3 regions of the Agrobacterium sp. genome follow, and region 2 is predicted to be linked to each of the others. Evidence: predicted binding sites of a transcription regulator. Region 2 holds the regulator's gene; each other region holds the start of a gene.
What was found. The regulator LexA, encoded in region 2, represses DNA repair genes until DNA is damaged. The targets are predictions, from matches to a motif close to TGTTCNNNNTGTGTTCNG.
Positions count from the first base shown of each region.

Region 1 (7,886 bases), on a different contig from region 2:
GTTGAAACCCGGCGGCAAATTCTGCTTTGCGTCGGATATCGATACATACGTCAACTGGACGCTGCAGCATTGCGCCCGGCATGGCGGTTTTGAATGGACGGCGACGAGCGCTGACGACTGGCGTACGCCCTATGCCAACTGGCCGGGCACGCGCTACGAAAACAAGGCGAAAAGAGAAGGCCGCAGCTCGGCCTATCTCACCTTCATCTGTCGTTGAGCGATTGAGCCCTCAGAGGGCCGCATCCACTTCCGCTGCCAGCGGAATGGAAGGCTGGGCACCGGCACGCGTGCAGGCGAGCGAGCCTGCAACGGCGGCACGCTTCAGCGCCCTTTCGAAATCCATCCCCTGATCGAGGCTGGCGGCGAGATAACCGCAGAAGGTATCGCCCGCACCAACCGTATCGACCGGCTCGATCTTGAGGCCGGAAGCCCTGTAGACCTTGCCGTTGCGCATGGCGATCACGCCGTCCGCCCCAAGCGTCACGATCAATGTCTGGCCGGTCCTGTCGTGAAGGGTCTTGAGTTCGTTTTCCCGCTCGACGCTGGAGAGGCCATTCTTGCCGATCAGCAGCTCGAACTCGGTTTCATTGGCGATGACGATATCGGCAAGGCCAGCAAGACGCGGACCGTCTGCGGTCAGCGGCGCTGTGTTGATGACGGTGGTGATGCGCTTTGCCTTGGCGGCCGTCAGCGCCGCTTCGATGGCTGCGGCCGGTATCTCGAACTGCAGCATCAGAATATCGCCAGCGGCCATGTCGGATACGGTCTTTGCGGCATCGGAGGCGGAGACCTCGCCATTGGCGGCGGGAATGACCGAAATCATGTTCTCTCCGCCTTCACCGATCAGGATCACCGCCGTTCCCGTCGGGCCGGGCGCAGTCTTGACCAGAGACAGGTCGGTGCCAGCATCACGCAGTAATGTCAGCGCCGGTGCGGCAAAAGTATCATCGCCCGCAGCCCCTGCCATCTTGACTGCGGCGCCTGCACGCCGTGCGGCCAGCGCCTGATTGGCTCCCTTGCCGCCGGCGGCCGTGGAGAATGTCTCTCCCGTTACGGTTTCACCGGGCTTGGGCAGGCGTTTGGCGGTCGCGACGAGGTCCATGTTGATGGAGCCGAAAACAGTAATCATGGGGCGCTGGGTCCATATGAAATTTGAGCAAGGCGGCGACTTTGCCCGAGACGATCACTCGTCGTCAACTACCCGCAATTTGGCCGCACCGGCCCTGTTTTCGGCAAAGCGGCGCGCCTGCTCGATTTCACCATGCGGGGCGTCTTTTTCCGTTGGCGAGAAATCAAGTCCTTCGATCTTCTGGCCGCGTGCCAGCACCTTGTCCGAGGAGATGAGCATCATGTCGACGTCCTTCTGCGCCAGCCCGAAATGGGCCTGCAGCTTGCGCGTCCGGTCGTCCAGCCGCCGCACATCGTCCATCAGAAGGGCAACTTCACCCTGGATGAGATGCGCCTGCTCCCGCATGCGCTGATCCTTCAGCACGGACTGGATGACCTGCACCGACAGCATCAGAAGCGATGGCGAAACGATGACGACACGGGCGCGGTGAGCGCGCTGCACCAGATATTCGAAATGCTGGTGGATATCGGCGAAGATCGATTCGGACGGCACGAAGATGAAGGCGGTATCCTGTGTTTCGCCACGGATGAGGTATTTCTCGGCCACATCGCGAATATGCACTTCCATATCACGTCGGAACTGCTGAACGGCGGCACGTTTGGTTTCCGGTGTCTCATCCGCCTTGATGGCGTTCCATGCCTCCAGCGGAAACTTCGCGTCGATGACGAGCGGCGGCGCATTGTTCGGCATCTTGATGGTGCAGTCCGGCCGGTAACCGTTCGAAAGCGTCGGCTGAAGCTGGAAAGCGCCGGCGGGAAGGGCATCGGCGATCAGAATTTCCATGCGTGCCTGTCCAAAGGCGCCGCGCGTCTGCTTGTTGGAAAGGATGGCCTGCAGTCCGACCACGTCCTTGGCCAGATCCTGAATATTGCCCTGCGCGGCGTCGATCACCGCGAGGCGCTCCTGCAGTCGGCTCAGATTTTCATGGGTTGAACGGGTCTGTTCCGTCAGTGTTTCGCCAATGCGCTGTGACATGCCGTCGAGGCGCTGGTTGAGCGTCTGGCTCATCTCGGTCTGGCGGGTGCCGAGCGTTTCCGCCATGGCGGCGATCCGGCCGTGCAGTTCGGACTGCGTTTTCAGAAGGTCCGAGATTTCACCGTCGGCTCCCGCTTTTTTCACGCGGTTTGTCGTGACCAGCCAGGTTATGACCAGACCGAAAACCAGAGCCGCGAGCAGCGCGCCGAAGCTGATATCAACGGAGCCGGCCCGCAGCGCGGGATCAAGGAGAACGGAGAAATCTATACTCATGATTAAATCTAGCAGATTTCCAGTGATTCGGAAGATCAAAACAAGAACATTCCTGTGGCGGAAATGAGTCGGGCGGGGTGGATGCCCGAGGCGATTTGAACCTCGTGTTTTTTATTTCCTCCGCGCAAGAGATACGTTATGGGAAGCCATGACCATCAAACCGCTTATCATTTTGCCCGATCCCGTGCTGCGCCAGCAATCGAAGCCCATCGAAAAGGTGGATGCAGAGGTTCTGCGTCTTGCCGACGACATGCTCGAAACCATGTACGATGCGCCGGGTATCGGTCTTGCCGCTATCCAGATCGGCGTGGCGCGCCGCATGCTGGTGATCGACGTTGCGCGTGAAGGCGAGGAAAAGACCCCGATCGTCTTCATCAACCCGGAAATCCTCAAGGTGTCGGACGATGTCTCGACCTATGAGGAAGGCTGCCTCTCCATTCCCGACTACTACGCCGAGGTCGAGCGTCCCGCCTCGCTCACGGTGCAATATGTCGGCCGTGACGGCAAGCAGCAGACGGTCGAGGCGGATGGTCTGCTCGCTACCTGCCTGCAGCACGAGATCGATCACCTCAATGGTGTTCTGTTCATCGACCATATTTCGCGGCTGAAGCGCGACATGGTCATCAAGAAATTCACGAAAGCGGCCCGCGCAAAGATCTGATCCGTCCTCTCTGGACCGGAATGGACGACAGGGCAGGGGGCGATAATGGCTCTTCGCATCATATTTATGGGCACACCGGATTTTTCCGTTCCCACATTGCGTGCATTGGTGGAGGCGGGCCACGAGGTTGTCGCTGTCTACACCCAGCCGCCGCGTCCCGGTGGCCGCCGAGGTCTCGATCTGCAGAGGTCACCGGTGCATCAGGCTGCCGGACTGCTGGGGCTCCCGGTGTTTACGCCCGTGAATTTCAAGGCTGAGGAAGATCGTCAGCAGTTCCGGGAATTCAATGCTGATGTGGCGGTTGTCGTGGCTTACGGGCTGCTGCTGCCCGAAGCGATCCTCTCCGGTACGCGTCTCGGCTGTTACAATGGTCATGCCTCGCTACTGCCGCGCTGGCGCGGTGCTGCTCCCATCCAGCGGGCGATCATGGCCGGCGACCCCGAAACCGGCATGATGGTCATGAAAATGGAAAAGGGGCTCGATACCGGTCCCGTCGCGCTGACCGCGAAAGTCGCGATCGGCGATAACATGACGGCCGGGGAGCTGCATGACAGTCTGATGCTAACAGGCGCGCGGTTGATGCGGCAGGCGATGGAAAAGCTGGAAGCAGATGACCTGCCGCTCGTCACACAGGCGGAAGAGGGTGTTCTCTATGCCGCGAAGATCGACAAGGGCGAGACTCGCGTCGATTTTTCTCGGCCCTCGCAGGATGTGCATAATCACATTCGCGGCCTTTCGCCGTTTCCCGGCGCATGGCTGGAAATGGACATCGGCGGCAAGACGGAGCGCGTGAAGGTTCTCGCCTCCGAACTGGCAAGCGGCATGGGAGAAGCGGGCGCAGCGCTCGACGATGCTCTGACCATTGCCTGCGGCAGCGGGGCCGTGCGGCTCACCCGCCTGCAGAAGGCCGGCGGCAAACCGATGTCGGCGGCTGATTTCGTGCGCGGCACCCCCGTTCCGGCCACAACGAGGCTCGGCTGATGCCGCGTTTCCGCATGACCGTCGAATATGACGGCACGCCCTATTATGGCTGGCAGAGACAGGATAACGGCCCCTCGGTTCAGGGTGCGCTGGAGGCTGCGGTTCGCTCGCTGACGGGAGAGAGCGTCTCCATTCGCGGCGCCGGCCGCACCGATTCCGGTGTGCATGCCGTTGGGCAGGTTGTCCATGTCGATCTTTTGCGCGACTGGGAGCCCTACAAGCTTCGCAACGCGCTCAATGCGCATCTCGCCATGGCGGGCGAAGCCGTGGCCGTTCTCGACGCCGCTTCCGTGACCGAGGATTTCGACGCCCGTTTTTCCGCCCTTCGTCGGCACTATCTCTACCGCATCATTTGCCGCAAGGCCCGGCTGGCGCTGGAGCACAAGCGGGCATGGTGGGTGTCGAAGGACCTCGACCATGAGCGCATGCATGAAGCCGCCCAGATGCTTGTCGGCCGGCATGATTTCACCACCTTCCGCTCGGTCCATTGCCAGGCGAACAGCCCCGTGCGCACGCTCGACCGGCTGGATGTAACGCGCAATGGCGATCTCATCGAGATACGCGCGACGGCGCAGAGCTTCCTTCATAACCAGATCCGCTCTTTCGCCGGCACGCTGAAACTGGCGGGCGAGGGCACGATGACGCCGGAGGACGTGCGTGCCGCACTGGAGGCACGGGACCGCAAGGCATGCGGCCCTGTCGCACCGCCGGACGGTCTTTATTTCATGCAGGTCGATTATCCCGACGTCATTCCGCCGCGCCGGCCCCCCGAAGTCGACGTGACCGAGGATGCGGACTGACGTTTAAGCTGTGCCAGTTCTCAGGCGGGATAGACACCGAGAAAACGCTGCAGCGCTTCCGATAGAAGCATGCCCGGCACCAGCAGCGTCATGACGATGGCCGAGACGAGCAGCGACTGATCGCGGATGAAAAACCGCACGATCCGCGAGAAGGCGAAGACCAGCGATAGAAGCAGTGCCAGCCAGAGAACGGCGATCAGTCCTTGCAGCGGCGGCAGGAAGAACGCGATCAGGATCAGAACCGCATAGGCATAGGAAAATGGCAGCGACAGCCAGTTCATGGTGGTGACGAGCGGCGCGAATTTTTCCCGAGCGCCGAAGGCGTATAGTAGCATGCCGATCAAAAGCAGCGGCACGATCCAGCAGATGGCCTCAACCATCGCCAGACGGAAGAAGAAGATGAACCCCGTTCCGGTGCCGGGCGGATAGCTGGCGAGGAAGGCAGCGCGCAGCCACAGCCAGGAAACCAGCATGGCGGGCAGGCACCAGAGGGCGGAATAGAAGGATCGCCACATGCCGCGCTCGGAGAGATCAAGATAACGCGCACCATTGTGGTCACCCAGCAGCAGAAGCCACAGGCCGGTCAGATAGAGCCTTACTTCACTTGCCGTCGGCATGGGCGAACCAGCGTTCGATAAAGGTCTCGTAAATGCGCGTCAGCGTCTCGAGATCGGCAACGGCCACGCGTTCATCGACCATATGCATGGTCTGCCCGACGAGGCCGAATTCCACGACAGGGCAATAATCCTTGATGAAGCGTGCATCGGATGTGCCGCCGGTGGTCGAAAGCTTCGGTTCCCTGCCGGTAACGGCTTCAACCGCGCCTGAGAGCGACGAGATAAGCGCATTGTTCCGCGTCAGGAAGACATGCGACGGGCGGTCGGCCCAGACGATCTCATATTTCACCGGTGCGCGGTCGGGGCGAAGCTCACCTTCGGCCGCAGCGGCGTCGAGGCGGCGGATGATCTCCGTGCGCAGGCTTTCTGCTGTCCAGGTGTCGTTGAAACGGATGTTGAAGGCCGCTGTCGCCCGCGCCGGGATCACATTGGTGGCGGCGTTGCCGGTGTCGACGGTCGTCACTTCCAGATTGGAAGGCTGGAAATCATCCGTGCCGTGATCGAAGGGCGGATGCATCAGCGCATGGGTCAGCTGCAGCAGACCGCGAATGGGGTTGTCGGCGAGATGCGGATAAGCAGCATGGCCCTGAACGCCATGGACGGTGATGCGGCCGGAAAGCGAACCCCGGCGACCGATCTTGATCATGTCGCCAAGCTGGTCGGGATTGGTCGGCTCGCCCACCACGCAGGCGTCCCACGTCTCGCCCTTGGCGGCGGCCCATTCCAGCAGTTTGGAGGTGCCGTTGATCGACGGACCTTCCTCGTCGCCGGTGATCAGGAAGGAAACGGAACCCTGCGGCTTGCCATGTTTTTCGATATGGCGGGCGATGGCGGCGACGAAACAGGCGATGCCGCCTTTCATGTCCACTGCACCGCGACCGAACATTTCGCCACCGGCAATCTCTGCGGCAAAAGGCGGATGGCTCCACGCTGCCTCGTCGCCCACGGGAACGACATCCGTATGGCCCGCAAACATCAGATGCGGACCCTCGGTGCCGAGCCGGGCATAGAGGTTTTCCACGTCAGGCGTTCCCGCCTCGCTCGCCACTATCTTGTCTACCTTGAAGCCGAGCGGCGAAAGCAGGGTGTCGAGCAAAGAAAGCGCGCCGCCTTCGGCAGGCGTCACCGAAGGGCAACGGATGAGGGCGGCGAGATTGGCAACGGGATCGGTCGTGGTCATGGCAGTCGCTTTATATCAGTCGCGCAGAAGCTCGTTGATGCCGGTCTTGGAGCGGGTCTTTTCATCGACGCGCTTGACGATCACGGCGCAATAGAGGCTCGGGCCCGGCTCGCCGTTCGGGAAAGGTTTGCCCGGCATGGTGCCGGCAACGACGACGGAATAGGGCGGCACTTCGCCATAGGTGATCTCGCCGGTGGCGCGATCGACGATCTTGGTGGACTTACCGATGAAGACGCCCATGCCGAGAACCGCGCCTTCGCGCACGATGCAGCCTTCCACGACTTCCGAACGGGCGCCGATAAAGCAATTGTCCTCGATGATCGTCGGGCCCGCCTGCAGCGGTTCCAGAACGCCGCCAATGCCAACGCCGCCGGAGAGGTGCACATTCTTGCCGATCTGTGCGCAGGAGCCGACAGTCGCCCAGGTGTCGACCATCGTGCCTTCATCGACATAGGCGCCGAGATTGACGAAGGAGGGCATCAGCACCACGTTCTTGGCCACATAGGCGGAGCGGCGGACGACGGCGTTCGGCACGGCGCGGAAACCGGCGGCGCGGAACTGGTTTTCACCCCAGTTTTCGAACTTCGACGGCACCTTGTCCCACCAGGTGGATTCGCCCGGTCCGCCGGTCACGATCTCCATGTCGTTCAGACGGAAGGAGAGGAGCACGGCCTTTTTCAGCCACTGGTTCACCTTCCAGTTTCCATCCGCCTGCTTCTCAGCAACGCGTGCCTTGCCGCTATCGAGAAGTTGAAGAGATGTGTCCACGGCGTCGCGAACCTCGCCCTTCGTCGATACGTTCACGCTATCGCGGTTGTCGAACGCCGTTTCGATGATGGTTTCGAGGGAGGTGAGATCCGTAAGGCTCATGGAAAATTCCTTAAAGTCGCGTGGTGTTCATGGTCACGGATGGTACCGCGCCGCTGGAAGGCTTTGGTCATTTGATCTAAGGGAGTGTTGGAAAGGCGTCAATGTGATTTGGGTGATTTGGCGCGTCAGACGAAAGGCATGGAAATGACACGACTGAAAAACGGCAAGTTGCGGCGCAAGGACGGGGTATGGGACCCGTTGAAGCGCAGTGCTGTGGACAAGCAGCAGGCCGAGGTCGTTCAAAAAACACCGCAGTCGGACTCCCCGTCCTATCGCCTCGCCTATGTGGACATGGATTTTCTCTGCCGCGAGGAATTGCGCCCCGTCAGGTTGCAGCTTGAGCTTCTGAAGACGGAAATGGCGCTCACCGAGCGCGGCATAAAATCCACCGTCGTCATGT
Region 1 covers NZ_JCABZP010000014.1:295,581-303,466, forward strand. The annotation lists gene trmB (tRNA (guanosine(46)-N7)-methyltransferase TrmB) at 1-217, shown strand, start outside; gene AC5I5B_RS13185 (ribokinase) at 230-1,129, opposite strand; gene AC5I5B_RS13190 (DNA recombination protein RmuC) at 1,184-2,377, opposite strand; gene def (peptide deformylase) at 2,526-3,038, shown strand; gene fmt (methionyl-tRNA formyltransferase) at 3,084-4,019, shown strand; gene truA (tRNA pseudouridine(38-40) synthase TruA) at 4,019-4,819, shown strand; gene AC5I5B_RS13210 (hypothetical protein) at 4,840-5,436, opposite strand; gene dapE (succinyl-diaminopimelate desuccinylase) at 5,420-6,616, opposite strand; gene dapD (2,3,4,5-tetrahydropyridine-2,6-dicarboxylate N-succinyltransferase) at 6,632-7,486, opposite strand; gene AC5I5B_RS13225 (LOG family protein) at 7,625-7,886, shown strand, end outside.
Region 1: a site for LexA is predicted at 2,409-2,426, ahead of AC5I5B_RS13190 (DNA recombination protein RmuC). Genes of this name have one in related genera too.

Region 2 (7,886 bases):
TGACGCGTGACGCGGGTGTCGAAATCCTTCTTCTGCGCAGCCGTCGGCAGTTCGCCGTAGAGCAGCAGGTAGCAGGTTTCCAGGAAATCGCCCTGTTCGGCAAGCTGCTCGATCGGGAAGCCGCGGTGAAGGAGAACGCCTTCGTCACCATCGATATAGGTGATCTTGGATTCGCAGGAGGCCGTCGACGTGAAGCCCGGGTCGTAGGTGAAGGAGCCCGTGTGCTTGTACAGCGTGGCGATATCGACGACGCTTGGTCCAATCGTGCCTTCCCTGACCGGGAGTTCGACCTGTTTTTCGCCAAGTGTCACTGTAGCGCTTTTTTCCGTCATACTGATCCTCCGAAAACATGCGGGTGGGGGCGTTGAGACACGCCCCGCGGTTAAGCGTCTACCGATTAGCTATATGATCCTTGCGCCGATGCCAAGCTATCCAAAGGTCAAATTGTGCATTGCGGCATACGCAATTGCGTTGCTTTTCGCTTTATCATCATAGCAATTCGATCTCGGTCAACGCAGGGTTAAAGGAAAGCATTGCAATCCCTCGCATCCGCCTGCAAACCTGTTTCCGGTGCGGCAGGGGCGCGGCGCAGAGTGCTTGGTCAAGGGGAAAAAAAGCATTTCGGATATGCGGAAACGATGCAGGGCGGCTTGCCCGGCACGGCGGAGATTCTGTTTCCGCTACGCAGAACCGGGGATGTCGCGACATATGATACGCCCGCCCTTGTCAGCAGGCCAAAACTGCGAGCTATCGCCCCTCAAAAAATCGCCGCGTGCTTCGCCGAGGAGCGCTCATTCGGCCACGATTTTCTTTTCGTTCCGGTCTTTATCGGTTGTGGTGCGATCTTCTGGTTTTCCCTCGACACCTCGCCTTCATTCCCTGTTCTGGCGATCACATGTCTCATTGCCGCGGGTCTGGCATCCTTCACGAAATATCGTTCGGGCCTGGCAGCGACGGCCTGCGGCTTTTTCGCGCTGTTCTTGCTGGGCATGCTTTTCGCCGAGGTAGAAACGCGGCGGGTGGGAACCGTGGTGCTGGATACACCCGTCACCACCACCATTACAGGCACGGTGACGCGCCGGGAGGTCGATGCACGCGGGGATTGGCGATATGTGGTGCGGCTTGCCGCTACGGAGGCGCCGGCATTGTCACGCCCGCCGGAAAAGGTCTCGCTTCTCTCACGCGGGGGAGGTGAACCTGTCGCACTGGGCGCGACCATTCGTGGCAAGGCGCGGCTTTCGCCACCATCCGGCCCGGCTTTGCCGGGGCTCAACGATTTCGCCTTTGCCTCCTATTTCAGGGGCATAGGCGCGACGGGCTTCTTTTATAAGCCGCCACAGACGGTCATATCACCCGAAGATGACGTCAGGGCCGGAACGGACTGGCTGGAATGGGCCGATATGCGGCTTTACGGCCTGCGCACCGCCATTGCCGAACGCATCCGCAACACCATCGGCGGTGATGCCGGAGCCTTTGCCGCCTCCATCGTCACCGATGAGAGACAGGCCATATCCGCCGGGACGATGGAAGCGCTGCGGCTTTCCGGCCTTGCCCATATCGTTGCCATATCCGGGCTCAACATGGCGCTGGCGTCAGGCATATTCTTTGTGGGGCTGAGGCTTGCCTTCAGCCTTTTTCCGGCCTTTGCGCAGCGCTGGCCCGTCAAGAAAATCTCGGCTTTCGCCGCACTCCTGATGACGCTTGCCTATTATCTGATTTCCGGTTTCGCCGTCTCCGCCGAACGCGCCTGGCTGATGATGTCGGTGATGCTGATCGCTGTTCTCTTCGATCAACCCTCGCTCAGTCTCAGGAATGTTGCGCTTTCCGCTCTGGTCATTCTTGCCTTGTCGCCCTCGGAAATCATGGGCCCGAGCTTCCAGATGTCCTTTGCCGCAACCATCGCGCTCGTCGCCTCCTATGCCGCCTGGAGCCGCTGGCGTGTTGATCGCGAGCGGCTGTTCATCGGGCGCAAACCGGCATGGATGACGGTGGCGCAAACGGCGGGCGCCATCATCGGCGGCGTCATCACGACCTCGTTGATCGGCGGTCTTTCGACTGCGATCTATTCCGCCGAGCATTTTCAGCGTGTCACCACCTATGGACTTTTTGCCAATCTGGCCGCCATGCCGCTCATGTCGCTGATCGTCATGCCTTTCGGCCTTGTCGCCATGCTGCTGATGCCTTTCGGGCTTGATGCTCCGTTCCTCAAGGTCATGGGTTACGGTATGGCTCTCGTGATCGAAGTTTCCCGGGAGGTGGCCTCCTGGGGAGGAAGCGCTGCGACGGGGCGGCCACATGGCTGGTTCCTGGGGCTTGCCTCCGTTGGTTTTCTGCTGCTGGCATTGTTACGCAGCCGGCTGGCGCTTCTTGGTTTGCCGTTTCTGGTCCTCGCCTTTGGCCTGTCGGCGGCCACGGCCTATCGCAATCCGCCTCATCTGCTTGTTCATGAGGATGGCATGCTGGTGGCGCTGCTGGAGGATGGCAAAGCCTACACGACGAAAACACGGCCGCAGGGTTTCGTTTATGACCAGTGGCAAAGGGCACTGCTGCTGCCGGAACAGCCAGTTCCGCCGGTCTTTCTCAAGAGCGAGGCTGCGGCAACCACCGTGGCTTTGACCAAGGCGAAGCTTGATCCGGAAAAGATGAGGGCGGTTACACGGCAGATGACGGTGGCCCTGAGAGACGCGGAGCCCGGTATTTTCACCTGCAGCAAAGGCATATGGTGTGCCGCACGCGCGGGAAGCGGCGAATGGATCATCGTTCTGGAAGATGGTCGATTTGCCGGAAAGGCTTGTGATATCGCCGATATTGTCGTCGTTTCCCGCAGAACATCCTTCTCCCAATGCCGCTCGGGCGCACTCTTGCTTAACCGCGATATCCTGCGGCGGATCGGTTCACTGGAAATAGACTTTGCCGGCAGCGATCAGGTAGCGGTAGTCGGCAGGTTGCGCGCCGCGATAGCCGGCATGGACAGGCCCTGGAGCGAACATCGCTATTACGACTGGAAAAGCGGCCGTTTTGACCATGAGGTCCCTGATGCCGTCACGCGGTTGCTGGCGGCACCACAATGAGGGCCGCCAGCCTGGATCGTCAGGCCTTGATGCGCAGATCCGTCGTCAATTCGCCGATCCCGCCGATTTCCTCTTCATGCGCCGCGTCGCGCCAGGTTTCCTTCAGTCCGGCCTCGTACCATTCGCGCATGGCGGGCAGGGCGAGCAGCCGGTCACAATAGGCTTTCGCTGCGGGCGAAAGTTCCGCGCCATAGGTCTGGAAACGGAAAGCCACCGGGCAGAAGAAGGCATCGACCGCCGTAAATTTCTGGCCGGCAAGAAAGGGCCCGCCAAATTTTGCCAGGCCTTCGCTCCACAGCGCATCAACGCGCTTTATGTCGGCCGCTAGCCCGGTATCACCACCCTTCGGTTTTACGCGAATGCCGACCGACATGGGGTAGAGATTGCGCAGCGAGAAAAAGCCCGCATGCATTTCGCTCGCAGCCGAACGCGACCAGGCTCTTGCCTGCTTGTCGCTCGCCCAGACGCCCTGATGTCGCTCCGCCAGATATTCGGCGATCGACAACGATTCCCAAACCGTCACGCCTTCATCAACGAGGCAAGGCACCTTGCCGGTTGGCGAAAAGGTGGAGAAGGAAACGCCTTCGCCGAAGGGAACGAGTTTTTCATCGAAAGCAATGCCGAGCGTGCGCATCAATACCCATGGCCGCAGTGACCATGAGGAATAGTTCTTGTTGGCGATATAAAGATCGTACATGGCGTGTTCCCCGATATGATGCGCATTTCTATACCGGCGGATGGGCCCAGGAATATTGCAAATAATCCATGGCTCCCATAAGCCGCATTGATGAGTGGGGCAGGAAGAAAAGAAGCACCTGCACGTCACCATTCGGAGATGACGACGAAACACACCGCGACGAGACTGATGACCTGCATCCTTTCTCAACGAAATTAAGGATGCTCATTTTCAATCATCTGTTTCTTACCGCTGCCTGCTGGCCTTCGCGATAAAAGATGTGCGGACCTGCCAGACGATGTCGTTTCTCACTTATGCAGAGCCGCATCGTTCCAAGGAGCAAGCTGCAATGCTCCATAAGGGGAGCGCCATAATCTTGATGGTGCCCGCAGCAAAAGGAATTGCGGCCCCATGCCTTGAATCAATGGTAACGGCGGATCAGCCCTACCAGCTTGCCCTGGATTTTCACCCGGTCCGGTCCAAAAATACGCGTTTCATAGGCTGGGTTTGCCGCCTCGAGCGCAATGGAGGCGCCCTTGCGACGGAAACGCTTCAGGGTGGCTTCCTCATCATCCACCAGCGCTACGACGATATCACCCGGATTCGCCGTATTGCCATTGCGGATGATGACGGTATCGCCATCAAAAATGCCGGCCTCGATCATCGAGTCGCCCTTGACCTCAAGAGCGTAATGTTCGCCCGAACCGAGCATATCAACAGGCACGGCCACATCGTGGGTATTGTTCTGGATGGCGGAAATCGGCACACCGGCGGCAATGCGGCCCATGACCGGCACGGTGACGGCCCCGACGAGATCATTGGCCGGCGTCTTGGGGGCAGGGGCCGCTTCCGGCGCCTTGGCCTTGCCAAGGCTGCCTTCGATGACGCTCGGCGAAAAGCCGCGCTGCGGCCTTGCACCCGGCGTATAGGCCTCAGGCAGCTTGATGACTTCCAGCGCTCGCGCTCTATTTGGTAGCCGGCGAATAAACCCGCGCTCTTCGAGGGCGGTGATCAGGCGGTGGATGCCAGATTTCGAGGCAAGATCGAGTGCGTCCTTCATTTCATCGAAGGATGGCGGCACGCCGGACTCTTTCATTCGTTCATGAATGAAGAGAAGCAATTCCTGCTGTTTGCGCGTGAGCATGAGGAAAACACCCTTTAGAATCGTAGTGGAAGTCGCGAAACAAATACAGAACGAACACTATATGTTCCATATGTGTTCCGCAATCCCCTAAAATTTCGTGAAGCTGCTATCTGTTGTTTTGATGATTTGCTTCTTGGCCTACGATTGTGCTTTTCTGCGGCCCAAATCGTCCAGGCATGTCCGGGCGGAGTGCCAGCGCAGGAAACAGGTCATGATGAAATCCCATAGCGTCGATCATCTCGTTCTGCCGGTGCAGGATATCGGCGTTGCCGCGAAACGTCTCGCCAGCCTTGGATTTACGGTCTCACCGGAGGCTTTGCATCCTTTCGGCACCCGAAATGCCTGTGTTTTTTTTACCGACGGGACCTATCTGGAGCCGCTCGTAATTGCTGATCCGGCTAAATATAATGCGTCGGCAGACAGGGGAGATGTGTTCACGGGCAGGGACAGGGCCTTCCGGCAACGTGACGGGCGGGAGGGTTTTTCGGCTCTTGTCGCCAAAACCGAAGATGCCCTTGCCGACCATGACAGGTTTCTGACGTCTGGCGTGTCAGCGGGCGATGTGTTCCAGTTTTCGCGGCCTGTGCGGATGCCGGATGGATCGGAAAGCGAGGCGGCGTTCCGGCTGGCTTTTGCGGCAAGCGGGGCGGCGGATTTCTTTCTGTTTAGTTGTCAGCGGCTGCAGGCCCTGCCGGGCGATCGAACAGTGCTGGAGCGCCATGCCAACGGTGTCTCCGGCCTCAGTGAAATCGTTCTGTTCTCCGGTGATGATCCGAACGCGGCGCGCTTGATCGAAACGGTGTTTGGTTGTGAGGGCAGAATATCTCCGGATGGTGATATGGTTTTCGCGACTGGCAATGCGCGCATCAGATTGACCGGAAAACCTGATTTCAGCGGACAGGCTCCGAATACTCCTGATTGGAGAGGCGGCGGATTGCGCGGTGCGGGCATCGTCTTTTCGTCACACGATCTTGCCGTGACAGAGGCGGCGCTTGCTGCTAATGGCGTGTCCTGCGCAAAAGCGGGCGGTCGCCTGGTGGTGCCCGCAGCACCTGGTCAGGGCGTTGCCTTCGCCTTCGAGGAAAAATGATGAGCGTTACGAACAATCTCAAAGTCACCGCCGGCGACGGCGCCAGCAAGGTTTCCTTTTCCAATACCGAGCGTTTTTCGCTGATCGCCGGCCCCTGCCAGATGGAAAGCCGGGAACATGCTTTCATGATCGCTGGCATCCTGAAGGAGCTTTGCGACAAGCTGGGGATCGGGCTCGTTTATAAGTCCTCCTTCGACAAGGCGAACCGCACCTCGCTTTCCGGCAAGCGCGGCATCGGCCTTGACAGTGCGATGCAGGTTTTCGCTGATCTCAAGAAGGAATTCGGCTTTCCTGTTCTGACCGACATTCACACCGAGGAGCAATGCGCCATCGTTTCCGAGGTGGTGGATGTGCTGCAGATTCCGGCTTTCCTCAGCCGCCAGACCGATCTTCTCGTCGCCGCCGCCAAAACCGGCCGTGTCATCAACGTCAAGAAGGGCCAGTTCCTGGCGCCCTGGGACATGAAGAACGTGCTCGCCAAGCTTAATGAGAGCGGCAACCCGAATGTGCTTCTGTGCGAGCGCGGCGCTTCCTTCGGTTACAATACGCTGGTCTCCGACATGCGCTCCCTGCCGATCATGGCATCGCTTGGCGCGCCGGTCGTGTTTGACGCCACCCACTCGGTGCAGCAGCCGGGCGGGCAGGGTGGCTCCACGGGCGGCCAGCGCGAATTCGTCGAGACCTTGGCACGCGCGGCGGTCGCCGTCGGCGTGGCCGGCCTCTTCATCGAGACCCATGAGGACCCTGATAATGCGCCGTCTGACGGCCCCAACATGGTGCACCTGAAGGACATGCCGAAACTGCTCGAAAAGCTTCTGGCTTTCGACGCCATCACCAAAGCCTGAGGGCTGGCCGCTGCGGCGGGCGCCGTTTGTGCCAATCGATTTTAATGGCGGGCGGGCCGTTTCCGCTGCCCACCGTCATTGTAATTTCTTCGCCATCGTCTAAGACAGGCGACGGAAAATATCTGTTCCATTCCCAAGGGAGAGACCATGACTGCCATTACCGATATCATCGCGCGCGAAATCCTCGACAGCCGCGGCAACCCGACCGTTGAAGTCGACGTTTATCTCGAAGACGGCTCCATGGGCCGTGCCGCCGTTCCCTCCGGCGCCTCCACCGGCGCGCATGAGGCGGTTGAGCTGCGCGATGGCGGCAAGCGTTATCTCGGCAAGGGCGTGGAAAAGGCGGTCGAAGCCGTCAATACGGAAATCTTCGACGCCATCGGCGGTTTTGATGCCGAAAACCAGATTCAGATCGACCAGATGATGATCGCGCTTGACGGCACGCCGAACAAGTCGCGCATTGGCGCGAACGCCATCCTCGGCGTATCGCTTGCAGTCGCCAAGGCTGCCGCTGAAGCTTCCGGCCTGCCGCTTTACCGTTATGTCGGCGGCCCGAACGCACATCTGCTGCCGGTTCCGATGATGAACATCATCAATGGCGGCGCGCATGCAGACAACCCGATCGATTTCCAGGAATTCATGATCCTGCCGGTCGGCGCGGAAAACATCCGCGAAGCCGTGCGCATGGGTTCGGAAGTGTTCCATACGCTGAAAAAAGAACTGTCGGCGCAGGGCCACAACACCAACGTCGGCGACGAGGGCGGTTTTGCACCGGGCCTCGAAAGTGCGCCGGCTGCGCTCGATTTCATCATGAAGTCGATTGAAAAGGCCGGTTACCGTCCGGGCGACGACATGTTCGTTGGTCTTGACTGTGCATCGACCGAATTCTTCAAGGACGGAAAATACGTTCTCGAAGGCGAAGGCCGCACGCTGGAGCCGGGCGCGATGGCTGAATATCTCGCCGATCTGGTCGGCAAGTATCCGATCATCTCCATCGAAGACGGCATGGCTGAAGACGACTGGGAAGGCTGGAAGACGCTGACCGATCTCGTCGGCAACA
Region 2 covers NZ_JCABZP010000010.1:126,259-134,144, forward strand. The annotation lists gene gltA (citrate synthase) at 1-332, opposite strand, end outside; gene AC5I5B_RS07175 (ComEC/Rec2 family competence protein) at 639-3,071, shown strand; gene AC5I5B_RS07180 (glutathione S-transferase family protein) at 3,091-3,768, opposite strand; gene lexA (transcriptional repressor LexA) at 4,169-4,891, opposite strand; gene AC5I5B_RS07190 (VOC family protein) at 5,103-5,981, shown strand; gene kdsA (3-deoxy-8-phosphooctulonate synthase) at 5,981-6,826, shown strand; gene eno (phosphopyruvate hydratase) at 6,974-7,886, shown strand, end outside.

Region 3 (4,270 bases), on a different contig from region 2:
TAGCGCCGATAGCTGATATCATGTCCTTGCTCGAGCTGCAGATGGGTGTGAGGGTCTATGCACGCGGACTCGCGGGAAAGATCTCCGGGTTATTTGCTTTTGATGAACAGGTTGGCGCCTGTATTCTGTTGAACGCGAGACATCCCCTCGATCGCCGCACCCAGACCGCAGCTCATGAATTGGGACATCTGGTTGCGACGCGAGGCGATGCGGAAGTTTACGATATCGACGAACTGGAAAGTTCACGCGAGGAGAAGTACGCAAACGCATTTGCCAGGGGCTTCCTTACCCCTGCGCAGGCTGTTCGACAAAAGTTTGAAGAAGTGACTGCCGGTGCAGCAAGCCTCACGCGCAGGCATGTGATTGTTCTCGCGCATTATTTTCACGTCTCGCGAGAGGCGTTGGTTCGTCGGTTGGAAGAACTTCAACTGACGAAAAGGGGTACTTGGGACTGGTTCGTCCAAAACGGCCACATTACGGATGAGCAGGCAAGGCAGGTGTTAGGTGATGCTGTCCAGACCGATCGGCTCAAGGACGACTCTGTGAGGCCAGTTCCTCTCAAAACCAGTCTTCTGGCATTCGAGGCAGCGCAACGAGGCCTCCTCAGCGAAGGCCAGATTAGCAGGTTGCTGCACTTGGACCGCATTCAAGTGCGTGACCTACTGATGAATGTCGGCGCGGAAGAAGGTGGGGCCAATGCGGCAACCTCTATTCTTCGTTGACCGGCACGTGAGTCTGGTGGCAGACACCAGTGTGATAATCAATCTGAACGCAACCGGCCTTGCGTCTGAGGTCTTGCGAACATTGAACGTCGTTCTTCTGGCCAGCACCGTCGTCAGGGGCGAGTTGATCGTCGACCGCAACAACGGTCGCCATGATGGTGGCTTAGCCGCTGATCTGGTTGCCAGCGGGCAGCTTGAATTTCGCGAGTTCGATGAACAAGGCGAAGATCTGTTTGAGGCTTTGGTTACAGGAAGTGCCGAAGCCACACTTGACGATGGTGAAGCTGCAACGCTTGCGCTTGCTATGTCGGCCGGGCTACCTGCAGCTATTGACGAGCGCAAAGCAAATCGGATTGCTGCCGAGCGATTTCCGGAAATGAGATTGCTATCGACTGCCGAACTCCTCAGTTCGGAGATACTTATTTCGTCGCTAGGCGTTGAGGCAGTAGCTACGGCTGTCTTTACCGCTCTACGTGACGCCAGAATGGCGGTTCCAGAGTTGCACCATCCGTGGGTTGCGGATTTGCTCGGGGAGAAAATTTCAGAGTGTAGAAGCCTTCCCGCCTCTTTACGCCAACGATCGTAACGTAAGAAATTTCTGGCAAGTCACCTCGATCACAAATCGAACCCTAGCTGGATTTGATTGCCATCATCAGTGCCGGCGCGGATTGTCAGTGAAGAGAGTGTCACACCAAGCAGCCGAACGGATCGTTTAAACGGGTATATGCTGGCGAGCAGTCCGGAAGCAGCCTCTAATATCTCGTTGCAACTAGCGAAACAGAACGGACCAGTTTTACTACGTGTCGACTGAGTGAAATCGCCATATTTGATCTTCACGGTCACCGTCTTTCCTCTGAAACCCTTCACCTCGCAGTAGCTCCACACTTTCTCTGCCAACGGCTTTAATTCGCTGGTCGCTAGACGGAGGTCATCTATATCCTCGACGAACGTGTCTTCTGCGCCGATTGATTTTCGCGGTCGGTTAGGACAAACCTCTCGCTCGTCAATCCCTCGCGCTATTCCATAAAAATGCGGCCCGGACTTACCAAAATTCTGTGTGAGAAATTGAAGCGACTGCGCCTTCAGATCCGCGCCGGTTTCGATGCCAAGCCGATGCATTTTCTCCGCGGTTGCCGGCCCGACACCATGGAATTTCTTCACCGGGAGCCCTTCGACGAAAGCCGACCCACTCTTAGGCGTGATCACTGCCTGACCGTTTGGCTTATTGAGGTCCGACGCCATCTTCGCAAGGAACTTATTATAGGAGATGCCAGCTGAAGCATTTAGCCCGGTCGCGGCTTTAATCTTCGCTCGAATCTCTGATGCAATCTCGGTGGCGATTGGCATGTTCTTCAAGTTCTCAGTGACATCGAGGTACGCTTCGTCGAGAGACAGTGGCTCAATGAGCGTCGTGTACTCAGCGAAGATTTCTCGGATTTGAAGCGAGATTGCACGATAGATATCAAAGCGTGGTTTTACGAAAATGAGGTCTGGGCATTTGCGAGCGGCGATCACCGAAGGCATGGCGGAGTGGATGCCTAACTTTCGTGCCTCATAACTCGCAGCCGCGACGACCCCTCGCGCGGCTGGACCACCCACGGCGATGGGTTTGCCACGTAGCTCCGGATGGTCTCGCTGCTCAACTGAAGCGTAGAACGCATCCATGTCGACATGAACGATCTTGCGCATTTTCTGCGAGACACCCTGGGCCACGAAAATCGCTCCTGCATCAATAGAACAAAACAGGAACATAATCTATTTCTTATGTCGATTCAATCAGCTGATCGGTTGGGTCATGCAGCTTGTGTGTTGGTCGCAGGTTCAGATCCCATCAAGAGCAAAAAACTATTTTGGAATAGCGAGGTTGATGGTTCCTTTTAGGTGACGCTGAATTTTTCAATTGTTGCAGATTACGTTCGCCTGGAAAAGATTGACGATTTTGGCCCGTTGAAAATCTCAACGGTCTGTGTCGTATTCCCGTTGTCCGGCTTGCGAAAATAGGTTGACTATACTAGATTTGAGGAAATGTTATAGGGCGCCTCAAATGAAGCAAATCGACCTCATGTTCCGGACGATGGTCGCGGAGTTACAGCAACGGACTTTTGATGCGCAGTGGTCGGCCGATTTCCCCCCAACTGGTCGCTTTGTCTCGGTCAAGGTCGACAACCGCTCATACTGGTATTTCGACCAACCGGATGGCAAAGGTGGTCAAAAGCGCCGCTATGTCGGCCCTGCTGATGATCACGAGATCACAACCCGGGTTGAAGCCTTCAGGGGCGAAAAGGACGATTACCAGAACCGGCGAAAGATAGTGGCGGCACTGACGCGCGAAGCGGGTCTAATTGCTCCGGATCGCTTCACAGGCACAGTTGTTGAGGCGTTGGCATCGGCTGGGTTATTCCGGCTCCGTGGTGTCCTCGTCGGCACAGTCGCGTTCCAATGTTATGCGGCCCATCTCGGTATCCGCCTGCCTATGGCTGCGATCCTGACAGGTGACGCGGATCTGGCTCAAGATTACGCGATCTCGAGCGAGGTCGAAGATTCAATTCCGCCGATTGTCGCTCTCCTTCAGTCCATCGATCCGTCATTCCGGGCCGTACCTCATGTTTCTGGCTCCCCTCGCTCCAATGCTTTCCGCAACTCGACCGGTTACCGAGTAGAGTTCCTGACGACAAACCGGGGATCGGAAGATTACGCGGATCAACCGGCGCAAATGCCGGCTCTCGGCGGAGCGTCTGCCGAACCTCTGCGATATATGGACTTCCTCATCCGTGATCCGGTGCGAACGATCTTGCTGCATGGTGCCGGTGTCTCGGTCGTGGTGCCCGATCCATCACGGTTCGCCGTTCACAAACTGATCGTGGCCGGCCGGCGTCAAGATGATGCCGGTGGCAGGGCAAAGAAAGAAAAGGACTTGCGTCAGGCCGGAATGCTGTTCGAGGCATTGCAAGAAACCGGAACTGGCCGCGATCTGGCAGATGCTCTTCGCGAAGCATGGGGCAGGGGCCCATCTTGGAGAAGCGCTATCACAGCGGGCGTTGATGCCGTCCAGAAGCAATATCAACCGGCCATCCATCGCACGTTCGGCATTTTACCGGCTGATGAAATAGAAAAGTCCCGAGTCCTCGTACGGGAAAAGAACGCTTGATAAGAAAGTAGATATCCAATCTAACAAAGGAAATAAATTGGATCTGGATTATTCAGTCGGGGTGCTTGGGTTCGAATCTCATCAAGAGACCGGAATTGCTATCCGCTACCAGGAATGATCGGATACGATTTTACAGCTTCGCCACCGCTTCTGCTTCTGCCTGCGTCAACTAAGACGGGTAGTCTTGTACACTCGCTACCTGCTTGGGCCACGCTGGACTCCTGCAGTCGGAGATCTCCGAGAGACAGGCCCGGTCCATCCGCTACCAGCTCAGCATCGCCAAATTGCCTTTGGCAAAAGACATCGACGGCTTCGACTTCGCCGACACGCCCGTCAATGAATCTCGGCTGCTCTTTCGCTCTAGGGCGACAGGATGTTTCGTTTATCGCCCGCAGCGGTG
Region 3 covers NZ_JCABZP010000023.1:55-4,324, reverse strand. The annotation lists gene AC5I5B_RS25850 (ImmA/IrrE family metallo-endopeptidase) at 1-722, shown strand, start outside; gene AC5I5B_RS25845 (PIN domain-containing protein) at 739-1,308, shown strand; gene dinB (DNA polymerase IV) at 1,338-2,411, opposite strand; gene AC5I5B_RS25835 (nucleotidyltransferase family protein) at 2,767-3,870, shown strand; partial or broken gene AC5I5B_RS25830 (IS21-like element helper ATPase IstB) at 4,089-4,253, shown strand.
Region 3: a site for LexA is predicted at 2,456-2,473, ahead of dinB (DNA polymerase IV). Genes of this name have one in related genera too.